DNA from 3 places in the Shewanella indica genome. Region 1 is predicted to be linked to each of the others. Evidence: predicted binding sites of a transcription regulator. Region 1 holds the regulator's gene; each other region holds the start of a gene.
The links. The regulator MetJ, encoded in region 1, represses methionine synthesis genes. The targets are predictions, from matches to a motif close to TAGACGTCTAGACGTCTA.
Positions count from the first base shown of each region.

Region 1 (10,401 bases):
TGAAGTTGACCAGGTGTCCGGAAGGGGTGCCGCCACGTTTTTCATTTTCCCGGTAGTGGCTCGGTGGGCCATAGGTGGAGGGACGACGGCCGACAGACAGATAAAACTCGCTGCCGCCGATGTTTTTCCAGTCAAAGTAGGCGCGCTCGACCCGCAGCCAGTCGCCGCTGGGGTTGCCTGAGTTGGTGCCGTCCATGGTGAAAGAGCGCCAGGAATCAAACACCTGCACACCGGTGGAATCGCCCCAGTCCTTGAACATGGTCAGGCGTCCGGCAAAGCTGACGTTGTCCCACACCTTAGCCTTGAGATCGAGCCGTAGCCGAGTGGTGTAGAAGATGTCATTGTCTATGTCGCCACTGCGATAAGGCGCCAGCACATAGGGCATAACGCCCTGCAGTTGCCCCTGGGCAAAGGCGTTGGCCAGCTCAGGGTTGGCAGCCATCATCTTGCCAAGGGGCGAGGAGGGATCCATGGGGTTGCCCAGTTCGCCGGCCATGGCTTTGGCGCCGAAGTCGTTGAAGTCCATCTTGATCGCCGGATGCCAGGTGACATTGCCATAGTGCAGCGAGTGGGCTCGGGTACGAAAGTCGCCGCTGATCTCCAGTCGATCGAGCGCCGTGTGCCGCTCTGTCTTGTCCACCCGGCTGTTGAGTATATCCAGCTCTTCGGTGATCTCCTGCAGTTGCTGTTTAAGCTCGCGGATCTTGGTGCTGTCATCCAGTTCCCCGGCCTGAAGCTGGGGGCTGCCCAGCAGAGCTAAACCCAGTGCCTGGGCCACCGCCAGAGCGATAAGAGTACGCATAGTAGATTCTCCTGACCGGTCTTGCCGGTCGTTTTCAGGCAGCAAGCGGCCCTGGGGTAACCCCATGACTTTGCTTGCAAGCTGTAAATTTAGTTAAGTGATTGGCGCCTATGCGCTCGGATCAACCGCAGGTCTGGGGTTGATCCGAGTCGGCGGCATGGTCGTACAGGAACTGTTGAATATCCTTGAGTTCCTGCTCTGTTAAAGGCTGAAACGCCTCGGGTTTGGCTTTGTGTTTGTCTCTGGCGAAGAATCTGTCCCATTGGCTCATGGTCTTGCTCATGGGAGTCAGTTCGCCGCCTATGCCTGCTTTGCTGTGACACTCTTTACAGACTTTCTTGTACAGGTGTTTGCCTTTCTTGGGGTTGCCGCCGTCGGCTGCGGTGGCGCCTGTGGCCAATGCGCAGGCTAAAAGCAGAAGGCCGAGTTTGCTGCTGGTGTTCATCATCTATTCCTCTGGGGTGACCGCCCGCTCCGTTAATGGGCTGTTATTTTATGTGTCCTTGCGGTTGTCAATTTAGCAATCCTGAGGTGCGTCAGCTTTGAACTGGATCACTTTCATGAAAACAATCTAATTGATAAAAATATCATTGAAATAAATCTAATTGAGATGATGTTTTTGTTTTTAATCATTTAATTTTATTGTGTTTTTATTTTTTGAACAGAAATCATCACTGTTGTTTTGGCTGATTTTATGAGCGTGATCGGCTTAACAATTGTGAATATTTGTTATCTCTAAAGTGGTTTTTGTTAATCAGTTTGGTGCCTGTAATGGCTTTTTTTTAACGGCTAGAGGCTGGATTACCCTCACACTTTCATGTCCTTTCCGGCATCTTTGCGGGGGCTGGATCACACTCACTCCCCCTATGTGGTTTACCACAATACCCACAGGAATTTAATGGGTAAACAATGAGCTTAAGCCGCTGTAGTCAAGCGGAATCCCATTCAAACAATAACCTGTGTGAGCGACCTTTCCCCGAGGGGAGAGGATGGAGGTAAACCATGATAGAGCTTGATAGGCGCACCTTTCTGAAAGGGGCTGGAGCCGGAGGGGCAACCTGTGCCCTGGCCGGAGTTCTGCCCGGTTCGCTGGCGGCTTTGGGGCGCAGCCCTCTGACCGGCAGTGCCACTGAAGTTGCCAGTATGTGTGAGATGTGTTCGACCCGTTGCCCGATTTCGGCGCGGATAATCGACGGCAAAAACGTCTTTATTTCTGGCAACAAAGAAGCCAAATCATTCGGCGGTAAGGTCTGTGCCCGTGGCGGCGCCGGCCTCAGTTTATTGTACGATCCACAAAGGATTGTCAAACCACTCAAGCGCGTCGGTGAGCGCGGCGAAGGCAAGTGGGCCGAAATCAGCTGGCAGGAAGCCTATCAAACCATCGCCACCAAGCTGAATCAAATCAAGGCCGACCATGGTCCTGAAGCCGTGGCATTTTCCTCCAAGTCAGGTTCGCTGTCCGGACATCTGTTCTATTTGGGTCAGGCTTACGGCAGCCCCAACTCCTTTACCCATAACACCACTTGCCCGGGCGGTTATGTGGTTGCCGCCAAGGCGATGTTCGGTACCAAGGTGAAGCGGGATCTCTCCAACTCCAAGTACATCATCAACTTCGGTCATAACCTCTATGAGGGGATCAATATGTCCGAAACCCGGGGAATGATGAAGGCCCAGGCTGACAAAGGCGCCAAGTTGGTGGTGTTTGAACCCAGGTTCTCTGTGGTGGCCGACAAGGCCGATGAGTGGTATGCCATTCGTCCCGGTTCGGATGTGGCCGTAGCCCTGGCGCTGTGCCATGTGTTGATTGCCGACAACCTCTATGACAAGGCCTTTATTGAGCGCTATGTTGTGGGTTTTGAAGAGTTTGCCGCCGAGGTCAAGGCTTATACCCCTGAGTGGGCCGAGACAATTTCCGACGTGCCTGCCGCCGACATCCGCCGTATTGCTCACGAGTACGCTGCTGCAGCGCCTCATGCCGTGGTCGACTTTGGCCACAGATCTACCTTCACTCCGGAAGAGTTCGATATGCGCCGGGCGCTGTATGCCGCCAACGTGCTGATCGGCAACCTGGAGCGTAAGGGTGGCCTCTACATGGGCAAGAAGGCCGGTGGCTACAACAAGTTTGCCGGTGAGCTTGTGGCTCCTGAGCTGGGTAAGCCAGGCGTTAAACTGCCCAAGCCGCAAGCCAAACGCATCGACCAGATGGATGAGCAGTTTGCTATGGCCTGGTCCGGTGGTGGTATCTATCAGTCAATCATAGATGCAACTCTGGAAGCCAAGCCTTACCAACTGCGGGCCTGGGTTATGAGCCGTACCAACCCTATGCAGACCATGACCGACCGTGCCAAGGTGGTTGAAAGTCTGAAGAAGTTGGAGTTTGTGGTTTCCTGTGATGTTTACATCAGTGAAACCGCCGCCTGGGCCGACATCATACTGCCCGAGTGTACTTACCTGGAGCGGGATGAAGAGGTCGCCGACAAGTCCGGCAAGAACCCGGCCTACTACCTGCGTCAGCAAGTGGTAGATGTGATTGGCGATGCCAAGCCTTCCTGGCAAATTTTCCGTGAACTGGGCATAGAGATGGGCCTGGAGCAGTACTATCCCTGGGAAAACATGGAAACCCTGCAATTCCTGCAGGTGAATAAAGACGCCCAGCTGTTGCAGCACATCAAGGACAAGGGCTTTGTCAGCTATGGCAAGCCGCTGATGCTGCGTGAACCCAAGATGGTGGCCGACTTTGTCGCCGCCTACCCCAACGCCAGGGGCATGGATGAAGATGGTACTTATGGTAGCGCGCTCAAGTTCAAGACCCCCAGCGGCAAGATTGAACTGACCTCCGCCAAGGTAGAAGACATGGCGCCTGGCCGTGGCACTATCGCCTATCGCGAAGTGACCCTGAAGCAACCGGACGAGCTCTACTTTATCCAGGGTAAGGTGGCAGTGCATACCAATGGTGCGACCCACAATGTGCCTATGCTGGCTAACCTGATGTCCGATAACGCCGTCTGGATCCACCCTGACACTGCCGCCAAGCATGGCATTGAGAATGGGGACGCCATTCGTCTCACTTCCAGTGTCGGCAGTGAAGAGGGTCATGCGCTGGTGACCAAGGGCATACGTCCCGACACTGTGTTCGCCTATATGGGCTTTGGTTCCAAGAACAAGGAGCTGGCACGGGCGACCGGTAAGGGCGTGCACTGCGGCAACCTGCTGCCCAACGTGACTGCACCTGTGTGCGGTATGAACGTACACACCACAGGTGTGAAGCTGGAAAAGGCATAAGGGGAGGCGAAGATGACTAAAAGATATGTGATGGTGCACGACGAGAATAAGTGCATCGGCTGTCAGGCCTGTAACGTCGCCTGCCGCAGCGAAAACGGTGTACCTGAGAGCGTAACCCGCCTGCAGGTACGGGTAGAAGGCCCATTCGGTGATGCGCCGCATCTGCACTTCAAGTATCACAGGGTGTCCTGTCAGCAGTGTGAAGATGCCCCTTGCGTCAAGGTCTGTCCTACCGGGGCGGCTTATGTGGGCGAGGACGGCATTATTTCCATCAAGGCAGAGAAATGTGTCGGCTGTATGTACTGTGTGGCGGCTTGTCCCTACAAAGTACGCTTTATGAACCCGGAAACCAAGGTGGCCGACAAGTGCAACTTCTGTAAGGACACACGTCTGGCACGCGGCGAACAACCCGCCTGTGTGACTGTGTGTCCTACCGATGCCCTGGTGTTTGGTGATGCCAACGAGGCCGGCAGCGAGGTGGCGACTCTGCTCAACACCCGCGTGACTTATCAGGACAAGACCCATCTGGGTACTAAACCCAGAATCTACCGTATTCCTGTCAAGAGAGGGGGGATCCAATCATGAACAATACTTGGGGCGATATGACACAATACGACCCTGTAACCTGGAACTGGGTCATAGCGGTTTACCTCTTCTTGGCTGGGTTATCGGCGGGCAGTCTGCTGATTGGGATCGGGCTGCGTTGGGTACAAAACAAGACAGAGGGGGATAGCGGCCTTCTCAAGGCGGCAGCCTTGATAGCACCCGTGGCCATCTGTCTGGGGATGGTGTGTCTGGTATTCGACCTGACCAAACCGTTCCACTTCTGGCTGATCCTGATCAACTACAACCTGACCTCCGTGATGTCCATCGGGGTGTTGGCGCTGCTGGCCTATATTCCGCTGACCTTTGCCTATGCGCTGGTCGTGCTGAAAGATGATCTCGGTAACTGGGGTCTGGGCTTCCTTAAAGGGATTGCAGAATCACTGACTGGCCTTCGCAAGACTATGGAAGTACTGCTGTTTGTGCTGGCGATTGTCGTGGGTGCTTACACAGGCTTCCTGATCTCCGCCATGAACGCCTACCCCATGCTGAACACTGCCGTATTACCGGCGCTGTTCCTGGTGTCCGGCTTGTCGGCCGGTGCGGCCGCCAATGCGGTAGTGGCGCTGCTGCTGTTCAAGACAGACAAGCACTGCCCGCAGCTGGGACGGATGCACGGCCTGGAACTGCCCATAATGGCGGCAGAGATCCTGTTCCTGTTCATGCTGTTCTGCGCGCTCTACTTCAAGGGCGGTGCAGCGGCGGCAGCGCTGGCATCACTGACAAGCGGCGTTTGGGCCAGCGTGTTCTGGATTGGGGTTGTGGGTATAGGTTTTGGTATCCCGCTGCTTTCCATGTTGTTGCTGCCGGCGAGTACCCGCCACACCAAGGGCGCCATGCTGGCGGTAGCCTGCTGCAGCCTGACCGGGGTGCTGGCACTTAGACACTTCATTCTCTATGCAGGTCAGAGCTATCTTGGTTAACAAGCACCTCTGAACCTGTTTTGCCTCAGCCCGTATTATTTGATACGGGCTTTTTTTGTATCTTGATACCATTGTGCCACTGAGATCTGGACTATCTTTAACCCATGTAACTAACGTCTTGCGTCTGGTTACAGATAAAAGCAAGAGGGGGATGAGATGAAACTGAGTCTGTTGACACTGCTTACCACGGGGCTTGCCAGCACGCTGGCGCTGGCTGGGCAGGATGTTTATGAGGCCCGCGCCGATGCCATGGGCGGCGTTGCCGTGGCGGCCGGTAATCGTGAGGCGGCGGCCTTTTCCAATCCGGCGCTGCTGGCTTTGCCCTCGCGCCGCAGCAGTGACTTCAGTTTACTCATTCCTACCATAGGCGCCGATGGCGCCGATAAAGATCAGATGATCGATAAGTTTGATGCCTTGCAGGATAACTATGACGCTCTGGTCAATGCCATAGACGCCGCCGACACAGCGGCTATCGATGACTACCGCAAGCGCCTCAGTGGTGACTTGCAATCGCTGCAGGGCAACAGCGCCTATGTCAGTGCCGGTATCAATATGGCGTTGGTCATGCCTTCGGATGGTTTTAGCTATGCCTTTGTATTCAAGAGTTATCTCGATGCCTTGGGGATTGCCGAAATCGCCGCTGCGGATATTGATGCCCTGGATAATCTGGACCCCAATAACCCGCCGGAAATCCAAGATTTGACCTCCCAGGGGCGGGTAGTGGCCGGGGCGGTTTCCGAGCTCGGAGTGGCCGTGAGCTATCCGCTATCTATCGTCAATATGCCGGTGACAGTGGGAGTCACCCCCAAGCTGCAACGGTTGGATAGTTTTAACTATGCTGTCAGCGCCAACAACTTCGATGCCGATGATTTCAATGATGATGATTATCGCAGTGATGACACAGGCTTTAATCTGGATATCGGCCTGGCATTTCAGCCATTGGATGGTTTGGTTATCGGTGTCAGCGGACGTAATCTTATCGAGCGGGACTTAAGCAGCATAGAGGCTGGCGGCGTGCAGCTTACCTATCAGGTGAAACCTATGGTTACCGCCGGGGTGGCCTATGACTGGGCGGCCTTTTCGCTCAGCAGCGACTTGGACCTTACCGACAACGACAAGTTTGCCGAGCTTGAGGGCAGCCGCTATTGGCGTTTAGGTGGCGAATACCGGCCTGCTGACTGGGTTGCTTTACGGCTCGGTTATCGCCAGGATCTCAATGATCACAGCGCCGATCTCTACTCTCTGGGGACAGGTTTTGCCATAGGCAACAGCTTCCGGCTGGATCTCACCGGCATGTTTGGCAGTGACGATGCCATAGGTGGCGTGCTGCAAACCAGCTATCACTTCTAACAGCGATTTAACCGTTGATGAGCGCCAGAGTTGATTTGATGGTCAGCAGCAGGGCGCTCAGGGCGCACAGTGCCAGCGTCAGGACTCGGGTCTTCTCTTTATCTACCCTGCCCACCAAACGGCCAGCCACCAGAAAACCGAGAAATACCGAAGGCAGTAGCAACAGCGACAGCCATAGGTGTCTCAGGGTCAGGAGGCCAAAACAGCCGAGAATGATCAAGGCTATCAATGAGCTGAAGATAAAGAAGGCCGACAGCGCTGCGCGGAACTGACTGGCGTCTTTTCCCGCCAGCAGCAGGGCCATAGGTGGCCCACCTATGGCGGCCACGGTGCCGAAGATCCCGGAAAAGATCCCGGCGATAAACAAGCTTAGGCGGTTGATTTTGATACTGTACTTTCTGAAGCTGAGAAATACGGCCACGGCCACAATCAGGGCTATGGTCAAGCCCATAATCGGTTGCGGCGCCAGCAACAACAGGGTGGCGCCAATCAGGCCGCCGGGGAGCCGTCCCAGCAAGGCATATTGCAAGCCGTTGAATTCCAGGTGACCGCGCTCGCGTACCAGTGTCAGCAGGGCGATGGAAAACCCCATGGCGATAACAGGAGCGGGAACCAGTTCCGGATCGACGATATACAGCAAAGGTGTAGCTACCACGGCTAGGCCAAAGCCTATCAGCGACTGGGTCAGGGCGCCGGTAAATATGATCAGGGATGCCAGCAACAGGGTGACGGGATCTATCAATGACAGCATTCGCAAGCTCCCAAAAGAAAAGGATCGCGCAGCGATCCTTGTTCAACAATAAGATAATTCAGAGGAATAAGACACTTATTCCATGTCTTCCCATTCAATGCCCATGGCATCCATCATGCGTTTGGCTTCTTCCGGGATGCTGTCTGGTTTGTCTTTGGACAAATCCTCATCATTGGGCAGTGGCTGGCCGGTATAGGCATGCAGGAAGGCTTCGCACAACAGTTCGCTGTTTGTGGCGTGCCGCAGGTTGTTTACCTGGCGCCGGGTGCGCTCATCGGTCAATACTTTCAGTACCTTCAACGGAATAGAGACAGTGATTTTTTTCACTTGCTCATTCTTCTTGCCGTGTTCGGCATAAGGGCTGATGTATTCGCCATTCCATTCAGTCATTGATTCACCTGTGATCTCACTAATTCGCAGCAGATTTTAAACCCTTACAGGATACAGTCAAATGATTGCCTGCAAAATCTGTGCAATATGAACAGAAATCCATACATTTGGACGTCCAAACGTCTTGATGCCTATTGACGGCCGGATGGTCATTGGTTAGATTTAGACGTCCAGACATCTTTATGGTGTCGAGCCTCAGCATTCAGGAGTCGATTATGACAGAGCGGCGATTAGCAACCACAGCGGTCCGGCAGGGCATCGAATCAGACAGCCAGCACGGGGCCGTGGTGCCACCCATCTATCTGTCGACCAACTATGCCTTTGAGGGCCACACCCAGCCAAGATCCTATGATTATAGCCGCTCGGGTAATCCTACCCGCTCCATTCTGGGAGATGCTTTGGGGGAGCTTGAACAGGGCTGCAGTGCGGCAATCACAGCGACCGGCATGGCGGCCATTACTCTGGTGGTCAACCTGCTGGGGCCGGATGACCTCTTGTTGGTGCCCCATGACTGTTATGGCGGTAGCTATAGGCTGTTCACCCATCTGGCGGCCAAGGGCCAGTTTCGCTTGCAGGTGCTGGATCAAACCGACCCGCAAGCTCTTGCCGCTGCCCTGGCGCAAAAGCCGCGCATGGTGTGGCTCGAGACGCCATCCAATCCACTGCTGCGGGTAGTGGATATTGCCGCCATTGCCGAGGCAGCTCACCAGCAGGATGCATTGGTGGTGGCTGACAACACCTTTTTATCGCCGGCGCTGCAACAGCCTTTGCTGTTGGGGGCCGACATAGTGGTGCACTCGACCACTAAATATATCAATGGCCACAGCGATGTGGTGGGCGGTGCCGTAGTAGCCAAAGATCCCGAATTGGCAGAGCAGCTGCACTGGTGGTCCAACACGCTTGGACTGAGCGGAGGCGCCTTCGACAGCTACCTGACCCTGCGTGGCCTGCGTACTCTGGCGCTGAGGATCCGCGAGCATCAGGCCAATGCCGAGCGCATAGTGGCGCTGCTGAGTCAGAGCCCGGTGGTCGACAAAGTTTATTATCCGGGGCTTAAGAGCCACCCAGGCCATGAGATTGCCGCCAGGCAGCAGAGTGGCTTTGGCGCTATGCTGAGTTTTGAACTCAAGGGTGATGAAGCGCAGGTGGTTGCCTTCCTCGGCGCGCTCAAGCTGTTTTCCGTGGCCGAGAGCCTGGGAGGAGTTGAGAGCCTGGTGGCGGTGCCCGCCACCATGACCCACAGAGCCATGGCGAGTGAGGCTCGCGCCGAAGCCGGTATTAAAGACACGCTTATTCGCTTGTCTGTGGGCATAGAAGATGGCCGGGATCTGCTGGACGATATCGCCGCCGGATTGGCGGCAGCCGCAAACTGTTGAATTGAAGGAGCTTGAGATGGCACGTTGTCACCTACATAAGTTTGGCGGTTCCAGTCTCGCCGATGCCGATTGCTACCGACGGGTCGCCCATATTTTGCTGACCCATGGTCATGCCGATGATCTTGTAGTGGTTTCCGCCGCCGGCAAGAGTACCAATTTTCTCTATAAACTGTTGACCCTGAAGGAGTCGGGCGCTCTGTGGCAGGAGGAGCTACAGGAGCTTGTCGGTTATCAGCAGAATCTGATTGAACAGCTGCTGGGTAATGAACAGGCACGTCAACTGCGGGAGCGTCTGTCTACAGATAAGGCGCAACTGGCCAGTTTATTGTCCTTGCCTGAACTCAGCGAATACCAATGCAATCAGGTGGTGGGTTTCGGTGAACGCTGGTCGGCCAGACTGATGGCGGCGCTGCTGCGGGAGTCCGGTGTTGCCGCTTCCCATGTGGATGCCCGCAGTTTGTTGATTGCCGATGAGGGCGCAGTGCCCAGGATTCGCCTAGATGAGTCCCGCGAAAGGGTGCAGCGGCTGCTGGCCGAGCATCCCGATGAGCGTCTGGTGATCACCGGCTTTATCTGCGCCAATAGCCAAGGGGAAACTCTGCTGCTCGGTCGCAACGGCTCCGACTTCAGTGCCACCCTGATAGCCAGCCTGGCCGATATCGACAGGGTGACTATCTGGACAGATGTCGAAGGGGTATTCAATGCCGATCCCAACAAGATTGCCGATGCCAAACTGCTGAGCAGCATGTCGCTGGCTGAGGCCGACCGCCTGGCGCGGCTCGGCTCCCCGGTACTGCATTGCCGTACGTTGCAGCCGCTGTTTGATACCGAGGTCAGCCTGGCGGTGCGTTCGAGCTACGCCTCGCATACCGACTTTACCCTGATAGCCCCCAAGAGTGATGCTGCAAGCGCCCCTGTGGTGAC
Region 1 covers NZ_JAWXXR010000001.1:995,799-1,006,199, reverse strand. Annotated here, with positions in the region: gene SIL79_RS04630 (DUF3373 domain-containing protein) at 1-802, opposite strand, end outside; gene SIL79_RS04625 (c-type cytochrome) at 924-1,250, opposite strand; gene phsA (thiosulfate reductase PhsA) at 1,805-4,084, shown strand; gene SIL79_RS04615 (4Fe-4S dicluster domain-containing protein) at 4,097-4,669, shown strand; gene nrfD (NrfD/PsrC family molybdoenzyme membrane anchor subunit) at 4,666-5,610, shown strand; gene traF (conjugal transfer protein TraF) at 5,767-6,960, shown strand; gene SIL79_RS04600 (sulfite exporter TauE/SafE family protein) at 6,968-7,711, opposite strand; gene metJ (met regulon transcriptional regulator MetJ) at 7,787-8,101, opposite strand; gene metB (cystathionine gamma-synthase) at 8,317-9,477, shown strand; gene SIL79_RS04585 (bifunctional aspartate kinase/homoserine dehydrogenase II) at 9,494-10,401, shown strand, end outside.

Region 2 (10,401 bases), 2.6 Mb from region 1:
AAAGTGCTTGTCGTCAACCAGCCCTTTAGAGGCTTCGAAGTTATAGCTGTCAGTCGGCCAGTGGCCAATGACTATTGCGCCGCGCTCTTCAACGATATCGCGGATCATGCCCATGGCATCAAGGAAGTACTCGGCATAGTCTTCCTGATCGCCGCAACCGAAAATGGCTACCAGCTTATCGGTAAAATCAATCTGCTCCAGCTCTGGGAAGAAGTCATCCCAGTCACATTGAGCTTCACCATAGTACCAGGTTGGGATCCCGAAGATCAGCAGGTCGTATTCGGCGATCTGCTCTTTGGTGCTCTTGGCGATATCTTTCACCTCAACCATCTTCTTGCCCAGTTTCTTCTGGATCATCTTGGCTACAGCTTCGGTGTTACCTGTATCGCTACCGAAAAAAAGACCTACAGTTGCCATTGTCTTTCCTTTAATGTCTAGTTCGCTATCTACTTCGATCTTTCCTGACAGGGGCTAACCTAGCTGCTCCTGAAGGATCAATTCTATTAACTGGCTGCGGCTGATGTTACTGGCCAAAGCCTTCTCATTCAAGGCGTCATATAAATCTTGTGACACTTTTAACTCTATTCGTTTCAGACCTTTCGCCCGATCCCGCATGATCTGGTTACGTTTATTCACCTTGAGCTGCTGCTCGCGGGGCAGAGGGTTGCTTCTAGGCCGTCCGCGGCGCTTTTCAGTGGCAAAAAGGTCTATGGTTGTTCTATCTGTTGCTTCTTTTGCCATTTGAAATCTGATGTTTAACCTATACCTGAGCCTTCCCAGGTCATTTGAATTATCCCCTTGACGACAAAGCCTGCACAACCAAGGAAGAGTACCAACCAAACAATAAAGCGACCAAACTTAGGCACGTTACCCTGATTGAGTACATCCCTGATGGCCATACCGATAAAAAAGAAAATTGCTGCGAAAAACAGATCCAGTCCAACGGCTTCTATCTGTTGCATATACTGGTTCAACACGCTGCAGCCTCCCGGTGTTCCCTAGCCAAAAAGAGGCGCGAATATAGCATATTGGTTCGGGGGCTGCTACCGCCTTTACCCACGCCCTGGCCTTGGATTTTAATCGTTACTGTCAATGAAGTCGGACACTATACGGTTGAATATCGCAGGTTTCTGGGCGTGCAACCAATGTCCACACCCCTCAAGGGTCTTGGCTTTGACCTGAGGAAACTGAGTCACAATCTCTTTTTTGTAAGCGGCGGTCACATAATTTGACTCACTGCCGCGGATCATCAAGGTGGGCCCTTGATAGCTCAGTTGGCCGTCGCAGCGCTCAGGGCCGTTATGCCAACCTATGATAGCCGGATAACTGTCAATCAGCCCCGGTAAATTCATCTTCCACTCAAAGCCGGATTCGGTGCGGCGTAAGCTCTTGAGCAGAAACTGCGCCGTCGCCTCGTCGATGCCATGGTTCAAAAGATGTGCCAGCGCCTGACGTCTGTCTTTAATATCCAGCGGCATACTGCTTAGGCCGGCAAACACCTTTTCATGTCTCGGCAAATAGGCCACAGGCGCAATATCGGCGGCGGTCAAAGACTGTACCCGCTGCGGATAAGCCAGCGCCGTTGCCATGGCAATCTTGCCGCCCATGGAATGGCCCACCAGGTGCACCTTGTCTATCGCCAGTTTATCAAGCAGGGACACAAGCGCGTTTGCAAGCCCTGGATAATCCATTTGCGGCCAATGTTCGCTCTGGCCGTGATTGGGGCAATCGACTCTTATCACTTGGTGATTTTGCTCAAGCAGGGTCCCGAGCGATTTAAGATTATCCAAATCACCGAATAAGCCGTGGATCAGCAATACCGGACTACCGCTTCCGGTCGAGATAAAGTGCATACAGCCCCCTTCACAGTGAGTTTGTTGCCGGTATTTCAGCAGGGGGCAAATTCTGCGACAAAGGCCGGTATTTGACAAGGATGGATGCGGATTAAACATCGCTTTGATTGCTTTTTCAACAAATTGCAGTGCAAGTCTTAGGTTTGTAAGCCAATTATCTCATTTTGGCGCGATTCAGCCTTCCCCCGCAGGCGAGTTATGGCATACTTTGAGCCAAATCTCGTAGCCGCGACCACGGGCGCTGTGACGGCAATGTCATGATGGCTACATAGAACAAGTTGAAACTAAAGGAATCGGGCCATGAAATATATTGAGGTGGATGAGGAACTGTATCGCTTTATTGCCGGGAAAACCGAAAGGATAGGTGAAAGTGCATCGGACATTCTTCGTCGACTGCTGGGCTTGGATGCGACGGCTGTTGAACCCAAGGCACCGGCTGACATCAGCCAGCCAAGCATGGAGCAGGGTTATCGTCCCAATACATTACCCGAGGCCGAGTCAACCCTGGACTTTGACAATCTATTCAGCAGTGCGGCTATCGAAGCTCAAAAGGGGGCTGTTGGCCGTTTTTTGTTTGCCCTCGAATGCCTCTATAACCAGGACCCAAAAGGGTTTGAGCAGGTGCTGCAGGTTCAAGGGCGCGACCGTCTTTACTTTGCCACCTCGAAGGAAGCGCTATTGAAGGCCAGTAAATCGGCCAACCCCAAAGAAGTCGGCAGCAGTGGCTTTTGGGTAACCACCAATAACAACACTGCCAAGAAGCACACCATATTGACCGAAGTACTGGAAAAGATGGGCTGCGACGGCGACAAGGCCAAAGTGATAGCCGATCTGGCGCTGCCGATTAAAGCGTAAATCTGTTTATCAACATCTGTCATCAAGGAGTACTATTTTGGCTATTCATGAGCGGGCCGGTAAAAGGGCCATACAGAAGGATCTGGTTAATATTCCGCGGCTGATGAGCCATTATTATCGAATTGTCCCCAACTGTGATGACCCTGCCCAGAAAGTGAGTTTTGGCACTTCTGGGCACAGGGGCTGCTCCTTCAATGGCAGTTTCAATCAAAATCATATCTGGGCCATTACCCAGGCAGTGGTAGATTACCGCCAATCTCAGGGGATTGAAGGTTCGCTTTATTTGGGCATGGACACTCATGCCTTGTCCGAGGCTGCTTATATATCAGCCATTGAAGTCTTGCTGGCCAACAATGTGAAGTTGGTGGTGCAAGAGAGGCAGGGCTTTACGCCAACGCCTGTTATCTCCCATGCCATAGTTAGCGCAAACCGAAATGCCGCCGAGCTCAGTGATGGCATTATTATTACCCCGTCCCACAATCCACCGCAAGATGGTGGAATTAAGTACAATCCGCCCCATGGTGGGCCGGCTGAAGGTGAGATTACCGCCTGGATTGAGCAGCGAGCCAATGATTATCTCAAGGCGCAGCTGGAAGGGGTCAGGAAACTCAACTATGGCGTAGCCGCCAGTATCGGACTCATCAAAGAGACCGATCTTATTGAGCCCTATGTTGCCGATCTCGCCTCTGTAATAAATATGCAAGCCATCAAAGATGCCGGCATTCGCATAGGTGTCGACCCCCTGGGCGGCTCAGGCATCCATTATTGGTCACATATTGCCGACCGTTATGGGCTGAATATCACAGTGGTCAACGATCGGGTCGATCCCAGTTTCGGCTTTATGCCACTGGATAAAGACGGCAAGATCCGTATGGACTGCTCGTCACCTTTTGCCATGGCAGGCTTGCTTAAGCACATGGATGAGTTTGATATCTGTCTTGGCAACGATCCTGACTACGACAGACACGGGATAGTCTGCCCAGAGACAGGGTTGATGGACCCCAACCACTTTTTGGCAGTGGCGATAGATTACCTGCTGGAACACAGACCCGATTGGCCACAGACGCTGCAAATAGGCAAGACCTTGGTTTCCAGTGGCATGATAGACAAGATTGTTGCCTCACACGGGCGCCAGCTTTGTGAAGTGCCGGTTGGTTTCAAGTGGTTTGTCAGTGGCTTGAGTGAAGCCAGCCTGGCCTTTGGCGGTGAAGAAAGCGCCGGCGCCGCCTTCCTTCGACGTGACGGTACAACTTGGTGCACGGACAAAGACGGTTTTATTCTCGGGCTGCTGGCCGCTGAAATCCTCGCCGTGACCGGCAAAAATCCAGCCGAGCGTTATGCAGAGCTGGCTGCCATACACGGTGATTGCTTCTACAAACGGATAGACAGCCCCATCAATGCCAAGCAAAAGGCGCGTTTTGCCACCCTCAATGCAGATACCTTGGGGGCAGAGACTTTGGCTGGAGACAAGATTGAGGCGGTACTGACCAAGGCTCCCGGCAATGATGGTGCCATTGGCGGTATTAAGGTGTTAACTGACAACGGCTGGTTTGCCGCCAGACCATCAGGCACTGAGGCACTTTATAAAATTTACGCCGAAAGCTTTGTCAGCGAGCAGCATCTGCAGCAGATATTGGAACAGGCGAGAGCGCTGATAACCAGCGCCCTAAAAGGCAAGCCGAACTGAGCTTAAGAGATTGCCAGTTCAGTAAAAAAGCGCAGCCGTGAACACAGCTGCGCTTTTTTATTCCCGGGGATCAATACTCCAGATGGCAACTGGGCAGGTTATTCTTCTGGATATAATCCTGATGATATTCTTCCGCGCGATGAAACTGTTTCACTGGCACAATTTCCGTCACTATGTGCCGCTGTCCCCACTTTCCACTACGAGCTAATGCCAGTTTTGAGGCCTCGGCCTGCTCCTTTTGCTCTTTGCTGTGAAAAAAAATCACGCTCCGATACTGAGTGCCGATATCGCCTCCTTGGCGATTTAGGCTGGTAGGGTTGTGATTACGCCAGAAAACTTGCAGCAACTCTGTAAATGAAACCTGGGCTTCATCGAACTCCACCTGAACCACTTCGGCATGGCCGCTGTTGCCCTGTTTTACCTCTTCATAGCGATTGATTCTATCATCACCGCCCATATAACCACTGCTGGCGTTTTTTACGCCGGGTACTTGGCGAAAGAAATACTCTACTCCCCAAAAACAACCGCCACCGAATGTTGCTACCGCCATTTAATTTACCTTCTAGATGTCCAGATGGCTAAAATTATGTGCAATAAGTTTTCCTGTCAAGTGTCGTGTTTGACTGATTTTGACTTGTGCATATAGCTAGCTCTCTTTTGAATAGGCCCTGGCCAGCTCGAGGTGGCTTTTGGCGACAGCCGTTTTGATAAAACTCCTGCGAAGCGAGGTATTTAGTCACATAGCCAACAGGTTAAGCTGTGATACTATGAAACCTTGCTCTCTGGCGCTGGTCTCAACAAGCAAACGCATTTTGACAAGTTCCCAGGAGGCAGCGTTAATGGAAACAACAGCCAAAGCGGCAATAAGAAGGAGTATTTCGTGTTACAAGCCTTGAAGGATAATCCTGACTTCCTGTCATTGACTCTGGATAACCCCAATTCTCTGGAAAGTGTTAGCGGCACGCTTGGCGACCACACCCGGATAGCGATTTGGGACACAGGAGTCTTGCTGTTCGAGCCTCTGGATAACCAAAGTGATAAAGATATTGTGCTGTCATCCGGGGTACACGGCAATGAAACTGCACCTATCGAGCTGTGCAATGGCATTATCAAGTCGCTGTTGAAGCAAGAGCTACGGGTAGGGCAGCGAGTACTTTTCATATTCGGTAACCCGGCGGCAATTAACCGTGGCACCCGTATTGTCGATGAAAACCTCAACCGACTGTTCAGTGGTGAGCATTCCAATCCCCCCGGGCTGGTGAACCCGGAGCGGATCCGCGCCAAGAAGCTGGAAACTTATGTCACACGTTTCTTCGAAGACGCACCACAAGGGGCAAGACAAAGGATCCATTACGATTTGCACACCGCCATTCGCGGCTCCAAACATGAAAAGTTTGCCATCTATCCCTATCGACCGGGTAAGGCTTACAGCCGTGAACAATTGATGTTCCTGGAGGCGGCCGGAGTCGATACCGTGTTGCTGCATCACGAACCCACAACCACTTTCAGCTATTTCTCGTCAAATCAGTTTGGCGCCGACGCCTTTACCATTGAGCTGGGCAAGGTTTACCCCATGGGACAAAACGATATGACACGTTTTATCGCTACCCGGGAGATGCTGAGTCGTTTGATCTGCAAACAATCGCTGGAACTCGAGGAGCAGGCGCTTGAGCGGGTCAATATCTATCAGGTCTGTAGGGTCATCAATAAGCAGGCCGACGACTTTGAATTTACCTTCGCCAGTGATGTGGAAAACTTCAGCGCTTTCCCCAAGGGTTATGTGCTGGCGCGGGAAGCGGGCAGGGATATTCGAGTAGAACAGGACTCGGAAGCCGTGGTGTTTCCCAACGCCAAGGTGCCCATTGGCCAACGTACAGTAATCTGCCTGGTTCAAGCCAAAGAGGTGCCATTGGCCTGAATTGTAAACCAATATATACGCGCCGATCCCATGCTAGTTGGCAAAGCACCCATGGTGGGAGTTGCTTGCTAGTTTACGTTAACGTAATGTTCGGGGCGCGTACTGAAAAAATCGGTAGGGCCGGTTTCGAGCCGGACAAACCCAGAGACAACAAGAGCACACTATGAGCAACGCAACAAATATGAACGAGACGGTGCATCGGGTGAGTTTTTTGAACAAGGACTCGCTGCATATCCCTGTACTCAAAATACTTCAGGCCGACGGCACCACCTATGAAGAGGCGGTATTGCCCGTCATAGATGAAGCCCTGTCACGCAAGATATTCGATACCTGTGTCTTTACCCGTGTCCTGGACGAACGTATGTTGGGCGCCCAGCGTCAGGGAAGGATCAGTTTTTACATGACCTGTATCGGTGAAGAAGCTGCCGTTATCGGCAGTGCCGCCGCGCTGGATGACAAGGATGTGATCCTTGCCCAGTACCGCGAACATGCCGCACTGCGTTATCGCGGCTTTAGCACAGAGCAGTTTATGAACCAGATGTTCAGCAATGAGAAAGATCTGGGCAAAGGCCGGCAGATGCCTATTCACTACGGCAGCCGTGAACTCAACTACCAAACCATCTCTTCACCGCTGGCGACTCAGATCCCGCAGGCATCCGGTGTAGGCTACTCGCTGAAGATGCAAGGCAAGCGTAATGTCGCCATCTGTTACTTCGGTGAAGGTGCTGCCTCTGAAGGCGATTTCCATGCCGGTCTCAATATGGCCGCAGTTCATAAAGCGCCGGTTATCTTCTTTTGCCGTAACAACGGCTACGCCATCTCAACCCCTACGGAAGAGCAGTACGCCGGTAACGGCATAGCCAGCCGCGGCGTTGGTTATGGCATGCACACCATCAGAGTCGACGGTAACGATATGTTGGCGGTTCTGGCCGCAACTCAGCAAGCCAGAGCTTACGCGCTTGAAAACAACGCGCCTGTGCTGATTGAAGCCATGACCTACCGCCTGGGTGCCCACTCATCTTCCGACGATCCATCCGGTTATCGCTCCAAAGAGGAAGAAGCCAAGTGGCAACAGCACGACCCTGTGAAACGCTTCAAGTTGTGGCTGATCAACAAAGGCTGGCTCAAGGAAAGCGACGAGACCGAGCTGTATGAGAAGTATCGTGAGGAAGTGCTGGCCGCGGTAAAAGTGGCCGAAAAGGTTCCGGCACCAGCCATAGAAGCCATCATAGAAGACGTTTTTGATCAGCCGACTGCGGCGCTCAAGCAGCAATTAACCGAGCTTAAGGCCCATGTTGCCAAGTATCCGAAAGCCTATCCTAAAACAGCAGGGAGATCATAAGCGTGGCACAGATGAATATGTTACAGGCCATCAATAATGCCCTGACCATAGCGATGGAAGCCGACGACAAGATGCTGGTTTTCGGTGAAGACGTAGGCCATTTCGGCGGTGTGTTCCGGGCAACTTCCGGTTTGCAGGAAAAGTTTGGCCGTGAGCGCTGCTTCAATACTCCACTTACCGAGCAGGGGATTGCCGGCTTTGCCAACGGCCTGGCTTCCAACGGCATGACGCCGGTAGCGGAAATCCAGTTTGCCGACTACATCTTCCCGGCGTTCGATCAAATCGTCAACGAAGCAGCCAAGTTCAGATACCGAAGCGGCAACGAGTTTGATGTCGGCGGCCTGACCTTCAGAACCCCCTATGGCGGCGGCATTGCCGGCGGTCATTACCACTCCCAGTCACCGGAAGCCTACTTTACCCAAACGCCCGGTCTCAAGGTGGTGGTTCCCCGTAACCCCTACCAAGCCAAGGGTTTGCTGCTGGCTGCCATTCGCGATAGCAACCCTGTGGTCTTCTTCGAGCCCAAGCGCTTGTACCGCGCCTCTGTCGGCGATGTGCCGGAAGGCGATTATCAACTGGAGCTGGGTAAAGCCGAAGTGGTTCGTGAAGGTAAAGATATCACTCTGCTGGCCTGGGGCGCGCAGATGGAAATCATAGAGAAAGCAGCCGATATGGCCAAAGAGGAAGGTATTGACTGCGAAGTCATCGACCTTCGTACTCTGGCCCCTTGGGATGTGGAAACCGTGGCCGAGTCGGTGAAAAAGACCGGCAGATTGCTTATCAACCACGAAGCGCCACTGACCGGTGGTTTTGCCGGTGAAATTGCCGCTACCATCCAACAGGAATGTTTCCTGTATCTGGAGTCGCCCATCAGCCGGGTTTGTGGTCTGGATACGCCATATCCCTTAATCCATGAAAAAGAATATATGCCGGATGCGCTTAAAACCTTTGAAGCCATCAAGGCCTCGGTGAATTTTTAGGAGAGCCAGGATGATTAAAGATTTTATTTTGCCCGACATAGGCGAAGGTGTTGTCGAGTGTGAACTGGTGGAATGGTTGGTGGCAGAGGGGGATACAGTCGCCGAAGATCAACCTGTTTGTGATGTGATGACAGACAAGGCACTGGTGCAAATTCCTGCGCCTTTCCCGGGTGTTATCAGTAAGCTTTATTACGCCAAGGGTGAAATTGCCAAGGTGCATGAGCCTTTGTATGCCGTGGAAGTGGATGCTGCAGACAGCGAAGCGCCTGTACCTGCAGCCAGCGCCGATACTGCTGCATCGTCTAGCACTAACACTACGGCTAGCGCCGGCAGCCAGGTGGAAGACTTTATGCTGCCGGATATCGGCGAGGGCATAGTCGAGTGCGAACTGGTGGAGTGGCTGGTCGCAGAAGGCGACACTGTGGTTGAAGATCAACCTATCTGCGATGTAATGACAGACAAAGCACTGGTGCAAATCCCGGCGATGAAGGCCGGTAAAATTGTCAAGCTGCACTACCGCAAGGGCCAGTTGGCCCAGGTGCATCAGCCACTGTTTGCCATTGAAGTTACCGCTGAATCCGGTAGTGCAGCCGTGGCTCAAACCGCTGAAACAAGTGCTCCATCAGGCTCAGCATCTGCCGTCTCTCAAGCACAGGCTCAAGCCCAGAGCAGCTCGCAAACTGCCGCCTGCAGTATGGTGCCCCAGGGCAAGGCACTTGCAAGCCCAGCGGTAAGACGTATGGCTCGCAGTCTGGATGTCGATATCGCCAAAGTGCCTGGCAGCGGTAAAAACGGCCGGGTCTATAAAGAGGATATTGAGCGTTTCCTCAAGGGGGCGACTCCTCAGGCACAAGCCCAAACCCAAACTTTGGCAGAGGGCCAAGTGCAAGCCAGCAAAGCGGCAACGGCAAGCGATAGGGTAGAGCCTATCAAGGGCGTTCGTGCCGTGATGGCGCGGATGATGACAGAGTCCGTCTCCAGCATTCCGCACTTTACTTATTGCGAAGAGCTGGACTTGACCGAGCTTATCGCCCTTCGTGAAGCGATGAAGGCCAAGTACTCCAATGACGAGCTCAAGCTGACCATGATGCCTTTCTTTATGAAGGCCATGTCGCTGGCGCTGACCGAGTTTCCGGTGATCAACAGCCGAGTGAACGCAGATTGTACCGAACTCACTTATCTTGGTCGTCACAACATAGGGATGGCCGTCGACTCCAAGGTCGGTTTGTTGGTGCCTAACGTCAAGGATGTACAGGATAAATCGATTCTGGATGTTGCTGCCGAAGTCACCCGTCTGACCCAGGCCGCGCGCTCAGGTAGAGTGGCGCCTGCCGATCTTAAAGATGGCAGCATCTCCATCTCCAACATAGGCGCGCTGGGCGGCACTGTGGCAACGCCCATTATCAATAAACCCGAGGTGGCGATTGTGGCCTTGGGTAAGGTGCAAACCCTGCCGCGCTTTAATGCCAAGGGTAAGGTGGAAGCTCGTAAACTGATGCAGGTCAGTTGGTCAGGCGATCACAGAGTGATAGATGGCGGCACCATTGCCCGCTTCTGTAATCTGTGGAAACAATATCTCGAGCAGCCGCAGGAAATGCTGTTGGCGATGAGATAAGATTGGAGGCCCCGCATTGCGGGGCCTTGTTTTAGGTGTGTTTCGGGAGCAAGATTACTCCTGCCAGCTTAAGGCAATGGCTTTATTTGATCCTGAGCACAAAGTGGTTACGATTTGATGGCAGATTTCGTATAATTGCCAACAGTATTAG
Region 2 covers NZ_JAWXXR010000001.1:3,559,251-3,569,651, forward strand. Annotated here, with positions in the region: gene fldA (flavodoxin FldA) at 1-417, opposite strand, end outside; gene ybfE (LexA regulated protein) at 472-741, opposite strand; gene SIL79_RS15955 (DUF2788 domain-containing protein) at 756-977, opposite strand; gene SIL79_RS15960 (alpha/beta fold hydrolase) at 1,077-1,853, opposite strand; gene seqA (replication initiation negative regulator SeqA) at 2,154-2,708, shown strand; gene pgm (phosphoglucomutase (alpha-D-glucose-1,6-bisphosphate-dependent)) at 2,746-4,395, shown strand; gene msrA (peptide-methionine (S)-S-oxide reductase MsrA) at 4,466-4,945, opposite strand; gene astE (succinylglutamate desuccinylase) at 5,276-6,313, shown strand; gene SIL79_RS15985 (thiamine pyrophosphate-dependent dehydrogenase E1 component subunit alpha) at 6,477-7,655, shown strand; gene SIL79_RS15990 (alpha-ketoacid dehydrogenase subunit beta) at 7,658-8,635, shown strand; gene SIL79_RS15995 (dihydrolipoyllysine-residue acetyltransferase) at 8,646-10,250, shown strand.
Region 2: a site for MetJ is predicted at 4,959-4,976, ahead of msrA (peptide-methionine (S)-S-oxide reductase MsrA). Genes of this name have one in related genera too.

Region 3 (10,401 bases), 440 kb from region 1:
ACAAGTGCCATACTGGCGCAATATTCTCACCAGTCTGGCATCCAAGTCTAACTCGGGGGCAATAGGTCGAAAGCGCCAGGCACAGCTGGATCAAATGGAAGCCGATATCCAGGCTCTGGCCGCCAGCCGCGGTTTTAAGCTGACCAGGTAAGATGAAAAAGCGTCGATGTGTTATTTATTGGCGATATCTGTAAACCAATGACGACTGACGGGGTGAGATATCTCTGATTCTGTGGCGAACGGAATGTAAATCTCTTTTCTGTCACTTTGCAGTTCATTCAGGTATGTTAAAATTGTTTGCTGTTTCAGGGAGTCAGAAACTCTGGTGAAACTTTGGTTGCCTTAAGCCATTCAATAATTGGTGCGGCGTTTTCGGATCTTGGATCTGTTATTGGGAGAAAACATGGAACATTTCATCGGAGCCATCAAAAAATACGCCGACTTTACCGGTCGAGCCCGACGGACAGAATACTGGATGTTTGTTCTGTTCTATATCATTTTCAGTATGGTTGTCAGTGCTATCGACTATGCTCTGGGTACCACAGTGCTGGGGCTGATTTATTCTTTGGGTCTGCTATTACCCTCTATTGCGATTGCGGCGCGTCGACTGCATGACACTGACCGCAGTGGTTGGTGGCAGCTGTTGGGGCTAATCCCTGTTATAGGTTGGATTGTACTGCTGGTCTTCTACTGCCAGGATAGCGAAGTGGGTGACAACCGCTTTGGCAGTAACCCCAAAGAGCTGGGTTAATAGCTAAGAGCATAAAAAGGGAGCCTCGGCTCCCTTTTTGTTTTCAGGGTAAATTTGCGGTGGTCCGTCGTCGTCAAAATTAGACATTTATCCATATAGACGTCTATAATGCCCGCTCTCGGCCAGGCCGGGAATGACAGCACAGTATTTCAGTCAACCTCTCGTGGTGCCCCGGAATTAAAGACCGGGGATAATCGGGAAGCCGGTGAGAATCCGGCACTGCCCCCGCAACGGTAAATGGTGAGAGACAGGCGCGCCCAAGCGGCGTCATAAAAGCCGGTTCTTGCGCGGTCAACCGCATAGCCAAAGTCCGGAGACCGGCCCTGGAGGTATTTCGATGATTTCGGTGGGCAGATCTCGAAATGCGGCAGCCAAGGGGCTCTCCCTGCCGTGGCACTCTTGCCCCGTTTCCCTTTCAGGAGTCAAAGGAAAATGGGTTTCAAACTAAATCATCTCGCGCTGCTTTGCGGTGCATTTACCTCTGTTCCCGTCATGGCGAGCGTGACACCCAAGGCTGTGGATGAACAGCTGGTGGTCATTGGCCGTCAGGATGACACGCCGCTCAATATTGCTGCCAATGTGGTGGTCATAGATGCCGCCGATATTCAGCAAAGTGGTGCCAGTAATCTGAGCGAGTTGCTGCGTGGCCGCAGTGGCATTCAAATATCCGACAATAACTCAGGGCCTGTGCTGGCGATGCGCGGTTTTTCTGCCAGTCAGGCGGTGAATAACACCCTGATACTGATTGATGGTCGCCGACTCAACAATATCGATATTGCCGCTCCCAGTCTGAGTGCCATTGCAGTCAATCAGATTGAAAGGGTGGAGATCCTATCCGGCAGTGCCGGGGTGCTTTATGGCGATCAGGCCGTCGGTGGGGTGATCAATATTATCACCAAGGCACCCAATGCCAGCGGTGGCAACCTGACCCTCTCAGGTGGCAGCTTCGATACCTACGAAGGCCGTGGCGATCTGTCCGGTGCCATCAATGACAACTGGCGTTACTATTTGGCTGCTGCTTATAACGAGAGTGACAACTACCGTAAAAACAATGCCAACGAAACCGGTTCGGTACTGGGGCGTCTGCAATATGATTCAGAGCTGACCAATTTCTTTGTCGAAGGCAGTTACTACGATAATAAGCGTCAGACCCCAGGCTCACTGACCCTGGCTCAGTTTGAGGCCGATCCTCGCCAGGCGACATCGACGCCGGGGGATTACAACCATGAGATGACTTCCGCCTGGCGTGCTCATATTCAGCGCCAGGTGCACGCCAACTGGGCTTTGGTTGCGGACCTTAACTACAGTGACACTCTAGTGTCCAGCGTCAGCTATGGCAGCCCAGGTCGGAACGAGCGCTCGTTGTTGGAATTCAACCCCAAGGCGCTTGGGCGTTATCAGACCCGCAATGGTGAGCTGAGCATAGTCATAGGCGCAGATATTCAACGGGGTGAAACCGAGTTCGATCTCAGTTATATGCAGCGCAGCAATACCCAAACCATGACCAGCACCTACCTACAGGCCAATGTGCCACTGACCAGCAGCCTGAGCTATGTGGTGGGTGGGCGCTATGCCAAGGTCAAGGATGAACTCAAGGATGGTAAAGTTTATCCCAATGGCATAGATCTGGATGAAGACGCTCACGCGCTCGAGTTGGGGCTCAACTATCGGCCGCTGGAAGGCCACAGATTTTATCTTCGCGGTGATGAGAGCTTCCGTTTCGCCAAGGTCGATGAGCAAGCTTATACGCCGCCAACGGTCGTCGGCCTCAAGCCGCAGACCGGCCGTTCCATTGAAGCCGGCTGGGATTGGACCTTGAGCAACCAGAGCCTGCGTCTGAACCTGTACCGGCTGTCGCTGGAAGATGAAATTGTCTTTGATCCCAGTGCCGATATGCCTATCGGCGGCGCTTTCCCCGGTGCCAACGTCAATGCCGATGCTTCCCGTCGTTATGGCGCCAGCCTCGACTGGGACTGGCAGCTCAATGAGATGCTGCAGTTGGGACTTGAGTACAACTATATCGATGCCGAATTTACTGAAGGCGCCAACAAAGGCAAATCTCTCTCCTGGGTGGCCGAGCATTCAGGGCGTGTCTACACCAGTGTGGACTTTGGTCAGCACTGGCAACTATTTGTCGAGGGCCAGTATTTGGGTGACAGATATATGGAAGGTGACAATGGCAATCAGCACGATAAACTGGACAGCTACTGGCTGGGAAATATCGCCCTCAACTACAGCCGTGATGCCTGGCTTGCCAGCCTGAGGGTCGACAACCTGTTTGACAAGCAATATGCCAGCTCAGGTTATTTCAGTACCTGGGGCGATGGTTATTACTCAGGAAGCGGCCGGGCGCTGAGATTCAGCGTCAGCTATCGCTTCTGATAGCATAGAAAGCCGGGGTTTCCCGGCTTTTTTCTGCCCGTATTTCTATCGGTTGTAGTTTAGAACCTGGGCCTTTTCGAGCACCGACAAGGAGGCAAGAGTCGAAATATGAAAGCTGATTTTAGGTATGGTTTGAGAGGCGGGGTTATAGCCCTGTTGTCGCTGTTTTTGCTGGCGTGCTCAGAACCCAAGCTGGCTTATATCGGCAGCAATGGCAAACTGCTGGCCTTCGGTGACAGCCTGACCCAAGGCGTGGGTGCCAAGGCCGGGCATGATTATCCCAGCCGTCTGGCTGAGTTGTGCCGTTGTGAGGTGATCAACGCCGGGATTTCCGGTGAGCAATCGGCTGCCGGGCTTGAGCGTTTGCCGGCGCTGCTGGATGAAACCAAGCCGGATCTGCTTATTTTGCTTGAAGGCGGTAACGATATTCTCCGCGGTCGCAGCCAGGCGCAATTGGCGCAAAACATTGAGACCATGTTACTTGAGGCCAAAGAGCGGCAAATTCCGGTAGTGCTGCTGGCTGTGCCGCAAAAGAGTCTGTTGCTGTCACCTCTGCCTTTATATGCCGAACTGGCCGACAAGCACGGTGCCATATTGCTGGAGGATACTCTATCTGAGCTTTTGCGTTCAAACGAGCTCAAGTCAGATAATGTACATCTTAATCAACAGGGTTATTTACGTTTGGCACAAATCATCTTCTCCAAGCTGCAGGAGGCGGGCGCTTTTTGATGCTACTTTTTTGATTCTATTTAGCAAAAACCGGGCTAATTATCGATTGAACTTGACCCTGGTGGGCGTTTTGTGGGTAAATTCTCTGCCATAATAAATGGCAATAGTGCCTTCATAATAAATAACAGCAGGTTTAAAGAATCACATGACAGATCTTGAGCAGCAGGTTTTTACTCAAGTGCGTGCCATTATTGCCAACGAAGAGCAGGTGATAGGGCGCCGCGGCATCCTGATCCCGCTTAAGAAGGCTATTATTGCCGATGGTGATATCCGCAATGTGATCGATATTGTCGCGACCGATCCCGCGCTGGCAGCCCATTTGCTGTGGCGCAGCAATAACGCGCTCTCACCTTCAGTCCAGCCCAACCGCAGCCTCAAGGATGCCTTGGTGCGCCTTGGACAGGTCAATATCTACCGTTATGCCTTTAGTTTCTATCTTAAGGAGCGGCTCGATGAATTGCCGCAGCCATATCGCAAGCTGGTACAAGGCTATTGGCGTTTGACCGAGTCAGTGGCGATCGAATCTGTGGACAGTTTGCATCAGATGCAAGGGGTACAGATAGACGCGGACGAAGTGCAGACTCTGGCACTATTCAGCGTATTCGGTCAGATCATTGCCCTGACGGCGTTTGCCTATCTCAACGCCGAAGCCGAGCAGTGCTTCCCGCTGGGCATTATCAAGACTCTGATAGAGACCCAGCAGCAGACGCTGACGGTGGAAGCCTTTGAATCTCTGGGGTTGGATGATGAGCTGCAAAGCGAGTTTATGGTTGCTCATAACCTGAGACAGACCCGGGATCCCAATTCGCCCGGACTGGTACTGAGAAGGGTATTGTCCCAGCGCGGTCTGCTGCTGAATCCTCTCTAAATGCTTTGTGACTGCCGCCGCCTTTAAGGGACGGTGGCAGCCGCTCAGTCAGTGTCTGTCCTGACGCTGTAATCCCTCTTTGGCAATCAATTCCAGCAGCCTTTGCAGTTGCACTCTATTGCTGCTGTCGCGGCGGTAGGCACCGAACAGCGGCCGTTTCAGGCCTTCCTGCCCCAGTTTCACCGAGGTCAGGCTCAAGCCCTGGGTTTCGGTCAGTGACCAGCTGGGTAAGGCCGCTACCCCTTCTTTACAGGCGATGCGTTGCAGCAACACATTGGTGAGATCGCAGCGTTTTTGTGGGCCAGGCACTACCCCGGCCGGCTCAAGGAAGTGACGGAAAATATCCAGCCTTTCCAGCGGTACCGGATAACTGATAATCGCTTCCCCGGCCAACTGCTGCGGCAAAATATAACTGTTGCCTGCCAGCGGGTGATCTTTGGCCATCACCAGTCTCACCTCAAAATCAAACAGATGCTGGTAGGCAAGGGCATGGCCGGGTACAGGATCTGAGGTTAGCACTATATCCAGCTCACCGGTTTCCAGCGCATTAAGTGAGTCGAACAGGTGGCGGCTGGAGAGATCCAGATTGGCATCCGGATAAGACTGATGAAAGGCTTCCATCACAGGCATTAACCAGCGAAAGCAGCTGTGGCACTCAATACCCACCTTCAAGGGGCCGCAGTTTCCTGATAGGCCTCGCTTGAGTACAAATTCGGTTTCCTGTACCCGAGGTAATATCTCTTCTGCCAGGGTCAGCAGACGACTACCTTCAAGCGTGAAGGTCAGAGGTTTGCTTTTGCGGACAAATACCTGGGAGTTAATTCGGGTCTCCAGCTCTTTAATTTGGTGCGACAGTGCCGACTGGGTGACAAAACGTTTCTTCGCCGCGCCGGCCAGACTGCCACTTTCTTTCAGTGCTATCAGAGTACGAAGGTGTCTCAGTTCTATCATTTCCTCTCCACATGAATGCCGCTCATGTTGCCCTTGAATTCAATTCGGTTGCCTGTGTTGAGACTAACACAATAAACTTCTAGACGTCCAGACGCCCATGTTTATTTGTTGTATTCCGGCGTCATCAGTCATTTGCCGCATGTTTTATAAAGGATGGTATACATTATGCGATTAAACAGTCTTGGCTTTCCCCGTATCGGGCGTCGACGTGAACTCAAGTTTGCTTTGGAGAAGTATTGGCGTGGTGAGTCCAGCGTGGCCGAATTAGAAAGCGTTGCCAATGAGCTTAGGCGCACCCATTGGCAGTGGCAGGCTGATGCCGGGGTGGAGCTGTTACCGGTCGGCGATTTTGCTTACTATGATCAGGTACTGACCCTGAGTGCGACTCTGGGGGTTATCCCAGAGCGTCACAGTGATGGCGGCGCTGTCAATCTCGATACCCTGTTCCGGATTGCCCGTGGCCGAGCGCCCAGTGGCAAGCATGCGCCGGCGTCTGAAATGACCAAGTACTTCAACACCAACTACCATTATCTGGTGCCTGAGCTCAGCGAAGATCAACGCTTCGATATCGCCTGGGAACAGTTGTTTGAAGAGGTGACCGAGGCTCAGGCGTTGGGCCACACCGCCAAGCCGATACTCTTGGGGCCGGTCACTTTCCTGTATCTGTCCAAAACAGTGGGTTCAGAGTTCGACCGTTTGACACTGCTGCCGGCGCTGCTGGAATGTTATCAAACCATTCTGGCCCGATTTGCCGCCCAAGGCGTTGAATGGGTGCAATTGGATGAACCTGCGCTGGCACTTGAGCTGGATGACAACTGGCAGCAGGCCTTTAATCAGGCCTACGGCGTGTTCAAGTCGGCGCCGCTCAAGCTGTTGCTGGCAACCTATTACGGCACTGTCGCCCACCATCAAAGTCTGTTGTCGGCACTGCCGGTGGCGGGTATTCACCTGGATCTGGTAACGGCGCCCGAGCAGTTGCAGGCCTTTGCTGGTGCATTGGCACCCGAGCAGGTGTTGTCGGTTGGGGTGATCAACGGCCGTAACGTCTGGGCCGCCGATCTGGATCTTGTGGCCGAGCAGTTGGCGCCACTGGCACGGGATCTGGGAGACCGGCTCTGGCTCGCTACTTCCTGCTCCCTGTTGCATACCCCGGTGGATCTTGAGGTGGAAACCGCGCTGGCGCCCGAGCTCAAGAGCTTACTGGCCTTTGCCCGGCAAAAACTCACCGAGTTGCAGGAGCTCAAGGCGCTTTTGGAGGCGCCTGAGACTGAAAATGCCAAAGCCGTGGTCACCCGTTGCCGGAGTCGGCGCGCGGCCAGGGCGCAGGGGCGTAATCAACCGCTCAGTGCCAGAATTGATGCCTTGATTGCGGCTGATTACGACCGAAACCATGAGTTTGAGGTGCGCAGACAAGCCCAGCAGGCCAGGTTCAAGCTGCCTTTGTTGCCGACGACTACCATAGGTTCATTCCCGCAGACGGCGGCCATTCGTAACCTGCGTAGCCGCTGGCGCAAGGGGGAGTTGGACGATACGGTATACACAGAGCAACTGCAACAGGTGACCCGGGATACCATAGAACGTCAGCTCAAGTTGGGGATAGATGTGTTGGTACACGGTGAAGCCGAGCGCAACGACATGGTGGAATACTTTGGTGAACAGCTCGACGGCGTAGGTTTTACCAAACATGGCTGGGTGCAGAGTTATGGTTCCCGTTGCGTTAAGCCGCCGCTGATCTATGCCGATGTGACCCGTCCCAAGGCGATGACAGTCGACTGGGCCGAGTATGCCCAGAGTCTAACCGACAGACCGGTGAAAGGCATGCTGACCGGGCCTGTGACCCTATTGCATTGGTCCTTTGCCCGCGAGGATATTAGCCGCGAACAGATAGCGACTCAGTTGGCTCTGGCGATACGCGATGAAGTGGTGGCATTGGAGCAGGCGGGCATAGGCATTATTCAGATTGATGAGCCGGCTTTTAGGGAAGGCTTGCCGCTCAAACGCAGCGATTGGGCCCATTATCTCGATTGGGCTGTGGCCGCCTTCAAGCTCAGCGCCGCCGGTGTCAGGGACGAGACCCAAATTCACACCCATATGTGCTACAGCGAATTCAACGACACTATTGCCGCAATTGCCGCCATGGATGCCGATGTGATCACCATAGAAACATCGCGCTCACGGATGGAGTTGTTGAATGCCTTTGAAGACTTTGACTATCCCAATGAAATCGGCCCCGGGGTTTACGATATTCACTCCCCCAACATTCCAACAGTGGAGGCCATGGTGAGCCTGATTGAAAAGGCGGCGCAGAAAATTCCTCTGCGCCAGCTCTGGGTTAACCCGGATTGCGGCTTGAAGACCCGTAATTGGGAGGAAGTTGAGCCGGCTTTAAAGAACATGGTTGATGCCACCAGGGAGTTGCGACGTCGACTCGGGTGATAAAATTCTGTGGTTAATAATAGTCAGGGGCGCAATGCGCCCCTGATGTTGATTGACTTCAACACGGTAAAGATTCAACTCATGCTTATTCCCAGTATCATCAGGCCCACAGTGCCCAGGATGATCAAGCTTGAAAAGATTGTGCCCAGAATGGCGAAGATTTTCTGCCGCTCTTTTTGTACCAGGCCACCAATACCCAACCCCAAAGACACCAGACAGACCAGCATCATAAAGATGATCATTAACCCTACAAGAACCGCTTCCATGGAGTTTTCATCCATGCCGCCCGGTGTTGTTGTTTCCAGGGTTCCGGCAACAATAAAAGTAATAAACAGGGCGATTCCACTCAATATGCTGGTGACAAATGAGGCTATCCCTGGACCTGAATGTTTTAATTGCATGGCAATCCCTTGATTTTTTCTGATGGTTATCCAATTGAGAAATATACAGAAACTGAGGGAAATATGCCATCGGCCATTTCTGTCTATACTCAGGTCAGCAACCGGACTCAGATAACTATCAGGAGAAGCCCCATGAGCCATGTATACAAGATAATAGAACTGACAGGTTCATCCCCCATCAGCTCAGATGAAGCGGTCAAGAATGCCATCGCGGCGGCCAGTCAGTCGCTGCACAATCTGCGCTGGTTTGAAGTGATAGATACCCGCGGCCACCTGGAAGCCGGTGTCATCGCTCATTGGCAGGTCACCATCAAGGTGGGTTTTACCCTGGATTAGACTTGAATTTAGGCATCTCTTGGCAGGCCTTTTTCCACTATCCGGATCAGGCGTCCTGTCTTGCGGGCGGGAATGGGCACTGTGTCCTTGCCGCTGAGTTTTTCTGCCTGCTGCGCCAGTGCCCACGTTATGTGCTCGGCGACCAGCTCCGAGGCATCTGTCAGTCGCGCCTGCAGGGCGACAACTATGGTTTCACTGCCGGGGGCATTGCCCAGCGCCACTGCAATATTACGTAGCCAGCGTTCATGACCTATGCGGCGAATGGCGCTGCCTTCGGTGTTTTTCAAAAACTCGGTCTCGCTCCAGGCGAACAGCTCCAGCAGTTTGGGTTGCTTAAGTTGTGGCCTTAGATGAAAGTCTGTCTCTGCGGTCAAAGGGGCGGCGCGGTTGATGGGGCATACCAGCTGACAGTCATCGCAACCGTAGATGCGATTGCCGAGCAGTGGTCGAAACTCCAGCGGAATGCTGCCGGCCAGCTCTATGGTGAGGTAGGAGATACAGCGGCGCCCATCGACCACATAAGGCTCGACTATGGCGCCGGTTGGGCAACTTGTGATGCAGGCAACGCAGGTGTTGCAGCCTTCGGCTATGGCGACATCCAAGGGTAGCGGCAGGTTCACCAGCAGTTCGCCGAGGAAAAACCAACTGCCGGCCTCATGGTTGAGGATCAGTGAGTGTTTACCTGTCCAGCCGATCCCGGCCTTTGCTGCCAGCGGCCGTTCCAGAATGGGAGCCGAGTCGACGAAGGGCCGAAAGCCACTGCCTTCAAGTTGCAGGGTTTTGAGCGCTTCATCTATGCGCTCGCCCAACTTTTTCAAGCGATTACGCATCAGCTTGTGATAGTCGCGGCCACCGGCATAACGGGAGATATAGCCAAGGTTAGGATCTTTGAGATTGAAGGCAAACCCCGCTTCTGGCGGCAGATAGTCCATCCGTACTGAGATGACTCGCAAAGTGCCGGGATGCAACTCGGCCGGGCGGGCCCGCATCATGCCGTGGCTGGCCATATAGCCCATTTCACCGTGATAGCCCTTATCGAGCCAGGCCTGTAACCTGGGCTCTTCGCGGCGAAGATCTGTATCTGTGATCCCCACTTGAGCAAAACCCAGCTCTTTGCCCCAGGCTTTTATGTCGCGGGCGAGCTTTCCAAGCATACAGGGATCAAATTGTGGTGGTTGAGGAGCTGACATGAACAGAGGCTGACCGGGGAAAAGACCTGATTATATCAGTAAAGCAGAATCGCTCACAGTTGCCGCAAACGGCGATTTTGGCTTTTGTCGGTGCTATGCTGAAACCGAGGGGGAATGAATATATGCCGACAATTAAGCCTCTGTTTTGGGCCTGCTTGATTGTGTGTGGCTGCATTTTTGCTGGTTTCGTCCAGGCCGGGAATGAGCCTCCCGAGTCCAGACTTGTGCCTCTGAGGCTTTTGACCGAAGCCTGGCCACCCATGAGTTATGAATACCAAGGACAAACTGATGGTTATGCCGTTGCCTTGGTAAAGGCGTTGAACCACAAAGTCACCGCCACCGATGATGAGCCAGTCA
Region 3 covers NZ_JAWXXR010000001.1:560,292-570,692, reverse strand. Annotated here, with positions in the region: gene SIL79_RS02700 (DUF3592 domain-containing protein) at 1-151, shown strand, start outside; gene SIL79_RS02695 (DUF805 domain-containing protein) at 404-751, shown strand; cobalamin riboswitch at 899-1,091, shown strand; gene SIL79_RS02690 (TonB-dependent receptor) at 1,184-3,133, shown strand; gene SIL79_RS02685 (GDSL-type esterase/lipase family protein) at 3,242-3,862, shown strand; gene SIL79_RS02680 (HDOD domain-containing protein) at 4,008-4,730, shown strand; gene SIL79_RS02675 (LysR family transcriptional regulator) at 4,779-5,681, opposite strand; gene metE (5-methyltetrahydropteroyltriglutamate--homocysteine S-methyltransferase) at 5,847-8,117, shown strand; gene SIL79_RS02665 (hypothetical protein) at 8,192-8,518, opposite strand; gene SIL79_RS02660 (dodecin) at 8,651-8,854, shown strand; gene queG (tRNA epoxyqueuosine(34) reductase QueG) at 8,863-10,008, opposite strand; gene SIL79_RS02650 (substrate-binding periplasmic protein) at 10,167-10,401, shown strand, end outside.
Region 3: a site for MetJ is predicted at 5,754-5,771, ahead of metE (5-methyltetrahydropteroyltriglutamate--homocysteine S-methyltransferase). Genes of this name have one in related genera too.